Regions from separate parts of the Pseudocitrobacter sp. 73 genome, predicted to be linked through region 1. Evidence: riboswitches for the same ligand, from Rfam matches in the RefSeq annotation. Region 1 holds a riboswitch; the other holds the start of a gene.
The links. Region 1 has a riboswitch for thiamine pyrophosphate ahead of thiM (hydroxyethylthiazole kinase). Riboswitches for the same ligand answer to the same signal wherever they lie in the genome.

Region 1 (3,114 bases):
TTAAAGATCCGGTTGATGTCGCATTTCGCTACGGCACCAATGAGGATGCGTCGTACGTTGCGCTGCCCATCGCACCGGATAATCGACGCGTGTTGGTCGCATCGCCAGAGTGGATCGCCAAAAATGGCGAACCGGCAACGCCCGCTGATTTAGAAAAGTGTGATGCGCTGACGTATGTGCTGCGAGGTCGTTTGTTTGATCGCTGGACGCTTACCGCCGGGGGAGAAACTCACGAGGTGCAGGTAAACGGCACAATTATCAGCGATGATGCAGAAGTGATTCGCCGACTGGCAATTGCCGGGGAAGGTATTGCCAATAAGTCCTGGCTCGACGTCAGTGAAGATGTCTTTCAGGGGCGACTGAAATTGCTGCTGCCGGACTACGAGGGCGACGGTGTGCCGCTGAATATGATTTGCCCGCATCGCAAGCAGCTCTCGCCTGCGGTGCGGTTGTTGTATGAGGCGGTGAAGGAACGCTGTGAAGCGCTGGTGCAGCGCAGGGGCTAAACCAACGTCATCAAAAAGAATCCGGCAGCGGTCATCAGGAGCGATCCCACCACGTGAGTCATCACCGAAATCATCGCCCACAGATAGTTGCCGTTTTGCAAAAGGGTGACGATCTCCGCCGAAAAGGTGGAAAAGGTCGTCATCCCACCGCAAAGACCGGTAGTGATCAGTAACTTCCATGCCGGGTCCAGTTGCGGCTGGCGCAAAAAGAACGCCAGCGCCGCGCCAATAATGAAACCACCGACCAGATTAACCACCAATGTTCCCGGCGGCAGGCTGGGGAAAAGGCTGTTGAGCTTCATCGACAGCCACCAACGAATGACACACCCGGTAGAGCCACCAATAATAACGGCCAGTAATGAACGATACATCACGCGCGTAAATCCTTATGCTAAATGTTTGATCAGCACATCCACCGTCAGATGGTTGATGTACTCAAGGGAGTGGGAGGCGAGCACGCCCAGCAGGCGATTGTGATGCCCGGCGATGACCAGATCGATACGGCGATCGCGGATACAGGATTCGACATCCTCAAAGCGACGGGTCGTGACCAGTTCCAGCGTTTGTACCGGTAGCGAAACGGATTCCGCCAGCTCGCTCAACAGGGCTTTGGCCTGAATGACTTCCTGCGAAACCACATCATCCATCAGGCTGTCGGAGACATAATTGAGGGCGCGATAATCGGTGCTGATGTGCGCGATGGTTATCGTCATCGCGTTCTCCTGCGCCATTTTTGCGGCGTGATCAAGCAGGGGAATGCCATCAAGACTGCTGTTGATCAGCACCAGAGCATGGTTGTAAACAGGCATAAAAAAACCTCGTCAGGTTGCGAGGTATGCGCGGGTCTTCGAACGAAAGACAGCCTGACATACCTCCATGTTAAGAGGGTATACCAGGCGTCATCAGCCCCAGCAGGGCGGTTGGGAAAGGTGGAACGCCATCACCTTTGTGAATAATTTTGGACCGATGATGGGGGGAATGCAAATAGTTTGTGCGGCTTGCTTCCGCCCGGCACTTGCCGTAACCTGCTGCGATACACGAATTTGTTGTATTAATGACTCGGGGTGCCCTTCCACAGTGAAGGCTGAGAAAAACCCGTACCACCTGATCTGGATAATGCCAGCGTAGGGAAGTCAGAGACCGTCAGGTCATTGCTTCTGGACGTTCTGGCAGGAGCAAACCATGCAAGCTGAGCCGCTTAGCCCTGCGCAAATCGCGCATTCGTTACATCTTTTTCGTCATCACGCCCCCCTTGTTCACTGTATGACAAACGACGTCGTGCAGACCTTCACCGCCAACGTACTGCTTGCGCTCGGCGCATCCCCCGCGATGGTGATTGATGCGCAGGAAGCTGCGCAATTCTCTGCCATTGCTGATGCGTTATTGATAAACGTTGGCACGTTAACGCAGCCGCGCGCGCAGGCGATGAAAGCCGCTGCGCTGAGTGCGAACGCGGCGGGTAAACCCTGGACTCTCGACCCTGTCGCCGTGGGTGCGTTAACGCTGCGCACGGAATTTTGCCACGATCTGTTGACCTTAAAACCTGCCGCCATTCGGGGGAATGCCTCCGAAATTATGGCGCTGGCAGGAATGAGCGCGGGCGGGCGCGGCGTGGATACCACCGATACCGCCGCTGCTGCGCTACCGGCGGCGCAGGCTCTGGCGCGTCAGATCAATACCGTTGTGGCGGTGACGGGCGAAGTGGATTACATCACCGATGGACAACGCGTTATCGCGATAACGGGCGGCAACCCGTTGATGACCCGCGTAGTGGGGACGGGCTGTGCATTGTCTGCGGTCGTCGCGGCAAGCTGTGCGCTACCGGGCGACAGGCTGGATAACGTTGCCTCTGCCTGCGCCTTGATGAAACTGGCCGGTAGTCGTGCGGCGGTCGATAACGGACCGGGCAGTTTTGTCCCGGCATTTCTTGATGCACTGTATGCACTGAATGGGGAGGCACTGGCATGAAACGGATTAACGCATTAACGATCGCGGGTACCGATCCAAGTGGTGGGGCAGGGATTCAGGCTGATCTGAAAACCTTCTCAGCATTGGGTGCATATGGCTGTTCGGTGATCACCGCGCTGGTGGCGCAAAACACCCATGGTGTGCAGTCCGTCTATCGTATTGAACCGGATTTTGTCGCCGCACAGCTGGATTCCGTGTTTAACGATGTGCGCATCGATACCACCAAAATCGGTATGCTGGCAGAAACTGATATCGTTGAAGCCGTGGCGGAGCGATTACAGCGCCATCGGGTGGAAAATGTGGTGCTGGATACGGTCATGCTGGCCAAAAGCGGCGATGCGCTGTTATCGCCCGCGGCGGTTGAAACCCTGCGTCAACGTCTGCTGCCACAGGTCTCGTTAATTACGCCGAATCTGCCGGAAGCGGCGGCACTGCTGGATGCGCCGCATGCGCGTAATGAGCGTGAAATGCTGGAACAGGGTCGCGCGCTGCTGGCGATGGGGTGTGGCGCAGTGCTTATGAAGGGCGGTCACCTGGATGATGCGGAAAGCCCCGACTGGCTGTTCACCCGCGACGGCGAGCTGCGTTTTACCGCGCCGCGCGTCATGACCAAAAACACCCACGGTACCGGTTGTACATT
Region 2 (3,114 bases), on a different contig from region 1:
CAGTGCCCAGGCGTTTGGCGAAAGGGTGCTGGCAATAATCAGCGCAGAGAGAGCAGGTTTTAGCATTTTTGTTGTCATCGTAGTTTTCTCAATGGTTATCCGGAACCCAATAAATCAGGCGATGTAACAGGGCATCGATGATCATCCACAGCGAGATGGTCATCAAAACGAGTATCAGAAGGGCGGCGAAACAGATATCACTCTGCATGCGCGCGTTGGCGTTGAGCATCACGTAACCCAAACCTTCCGCCGAACCAACCCATTCGCCAATGATGGCGCCGATGGGCGCAACGGCTGCCGCCATGCGCAGGCCGGAACCAAAGGCAGGTAGGGCAGCCATTAACTGCACATGACGAAGCAGCGCCCAGCGTGACGCTCCCATGGTGCGGGCCAGGTCGAGATAATCGCCACTCACCCGGCGCAAACCGTCAAACAGCGCCGAGGTGACCGGGAAGAAGATAATCAACACCGCCATGGTGACCTTAGCGCTCATACCAAACCCAAACCACAGCACCAGTAGCGGAGCGAGGGCGAAGACCGGGATCGCCTGGCTGGTTAATACCACCGGCATTACCCAGCGCTGAAGACGGGGAGAAAAGACCATGCACAGCGCCAGAATCGCTCCAAGCAGTACACCAATCACCAGGCCACTGGCGATTTCCGATAGGGTGATCAACGTGTGCCAGCCGAGGTAACGACCATTGTCGTGCAGGGCCTGAACGACCGCCGTGGGTGAGGGCAGCAGGAATGACGGGATAGAGCCGAGCGTCGCCAGCCACCATAACCCCACTAAGCCTGCAAACAGCGTCATCCCACGCCAGATACGTGATAAGAAAATCATTGTGCCCCCCGAATGAGTTGTTGCATAAGCTCACGTTGGCTCTGGATAACCAGAGGATCGTCAAGCTCGCGTGGCGGTAGGCCAGCCATTACGTGGGAGGCATCGATGCCGCCAGGATGTTTCGCCAGAACCAGAATGTGATGACTCAGGCGGCAGGCCTCTACGGGGTCGTGTGTGATCAGTAACACGGTACGGTCAGCCAGCAGTTCCGCCGCCAGCGCTTGAATCGTGGCGCGGGTAATCGCGTCCAGCGCGGAAAATGGCTCATCCATCAGGACAATAGGCTGCTGTTCGTAGAGAGTTCGGGCGATGGCGGCGCGCTGGCGCATCCCGCCGGATAACGTCTGCGGAAGGGCGTGGCCATAACTGCTTAGCCCAACACGCTCAAGCAGCTCTTGCGCCCATTCGCGATCGGCTTTTTCTCCGCGTAAACGTGCACCCAGGCAAACATTCTCTTCAATGGTTAACCACGGATAGAGCAGATCGCGTTGCCCCATCCAGGCGATTCGGCCTGCAAGCGGGCGACCATTTTCATCCGTCACGCTACCCGATGTGGGTGCGGCCAGCCCGGCGACAATGCGCAGCAGGCTGGTTTTACCCACCCAGCAAGGAGACAAAATGCCCTGCCGGGAGAGTCACGTTCAGGTTCTCGAATATTGTCTTTTTGCCATAACGCAGCGTAAGATCTGTCAGCCTGATCGCGGGGGATTCATTCACTGACTTCATGATTTCGCGTTCAACCCCATTTGCCAGAACGCGCTTTCCAGCCGGGTGGCGGTGGTGAAGATAGATGAAAGTTCAGCGATACGGCTTTCTCCCCCGCGCTGGGCCGCCAGATTTTCAAATAGCGTCAGAGAGGCTTGTACGCCTGCCAGATAGTCCTCATCACCATAGTTCCGGATCCACGGCGCGTAAGGATTACCCTCAAAGACGGTCGCCGGATCGTTGAGCAGGCGCAGGCCTATTTCCGCATAGCCTGCCACGCACGGCATCAGTGCGGTGAGCAGATCAAGCACATCGCCAGAATGCCCCACATCCAGCACGTAACGGGTGTAGTTCACCGTTTCGGCGGCTTCTTCGACCTGCGTAACGTCGGACTCCGTTAATCCCCATTGCTGGCAGTAGCTGATATGTAGCGGCAGTTCATTGAGAATGGCATTCAGTGATGTCGTCGCCGTGCGCATCTCCGGTAGGTTTTGCAGTTTGCTCACCAGCAGTGCGTAGGCGCGGGCGAAATGAACTAAAAACAGGTAATCCTGGGTGAGGTATCGGCGGAACGCAGGTTCAGGCAGGGTGCCATCACCCAACTGCTGGACAAATTCGTGCGCGACGTAATCGTGCCAGTGGTGATCCGCCAGCATACGAAGGCGTCCATAAAGACCGGTTTCAAACAGGGGTAAAGACATAGGACCTCCAGTCAATAAATGGAGATCCGGGCGCAATGAGGGAAGAACAGGAATTGGCTGTGTAAATAGATGGCTAACCCGTCCCTTCGCTGGCATGACCCAGATCAGGTTCTAAGGGTTCGGCTTGCGCCATCTCAGCCCATTACTGGACACCCCTCGGACAGGAGGTTTTATACGATATTTTTTCTGTGAATACAACGAGGGGGGAACGCTTACCGGAATGACTTCCAGCAAGCGTGCTGTTATCAGGCTTTAGGAATGCGTAAAGTCTGGCCGGGATAAATTTTATCCGGATGAGAAAGCATCGGGCGGTTGGCTTCAAAGATTTTGTTGTACAGATTGGCATTACCGTACACATTTTTGGAAATCGCGCTCAGCGTATCGCCGGACTTCACGGTGTAGTAGGTGGCTTCATCCGCGCTATCGGCAGCGGTGATGTTATTCTCAACTTCACTGACGCCGGCAACGTTACCGACGGCGACCTGAATTTTCTCTTTCTCTTCCTGGGTTAGCCCATCACCGGTGACGCTGGCTTTCCCGTCGACGACCGTCACCTGAACTTTATCCGCACCCGGAATATTGAGTTTCTTTAAATGCTCGGTAACTTTTTCGCCCTGGTCCTGATGCGAATCCGTCAGTTTGTCCCACAGTTTTTCACCTGCTTCTTTCACGAAGTTAAACAGTCCCATATCCGTTCTCCAGTAAAGAATGTCAGGGTAAGCATAGCAGATGAGGTGCGCGACGCCGGGTTTGCGTCGCGCACAAAAGGCGGGATTAATGGCCCCAGCGGGTTTTCAGATAATTCACCGCCTGGCGGGTTTGCGGTTGATTGAGATTATCTTCGCGGAACAGAATCGTCCCGTTGAT

Region 2: linked by a shared signal. The riboswitch ahead of tenA (thiaminase II) and the one ahead of thiM (hydroxyethylthiazole kinase) in region 1 are both predicted to bind thiamine pyrophosphate.

Annotation. Positions count from the first base shown of each region.
Region 1 is NZ_VTZO01000006.1:292,297-295,410, reverse strand. Features, by position in the region: gene F0Q32_RS06410 (LysR family transcriptional regulator) at 1-506, shown strand, start outside; gene crcB (fluoride efflux transporter CrcB) at 503-877, opposite strand; gene F0Q32_RS06400 (universal stress protein) at 893-1,315, opposite strand; fluoride riboswitch at 1,393-1,460, opposite strand; TPP riboswitch at 1,557-1,654, shown strand; gene thiM (hydroxyethylthiazole kinase) at 1,689-2,474, shown strand; gene thiD (bifunctional hydroxymethylpyrimidine kinase/phosphomethylpyrimidine kinase) at 2,471-3,114, shown strand, end outside.
Region 2 is NZ_VTZO01000011.1:22,586-25,699, reverse strand. Features, by position in the region: gene F0Q32_RS13375 (ABC transporter substrate-binding protein) at 1-66, opposite strand, end outside; gene F0Q32_RS13370 (ABC transporter permease) at 89-841, opposite strand; partial or broken gene F0Q32_RS13365 (ABC transporter ATP-binding protein) at 838-1,567, opposite strand; gene tenA (thiaminase II) at 1,564-2,247, opposite strand; TPP riboswitch at 2,312-2,414, opposite strand; gene lysM (peptidoglycan-binding protein LysM) at 2,493-2,936, opposite strand; gene F0Q32_RS13350 (glycoside hydrolase family 10 protein) at 3,022-3,114, opposite strand, start outside.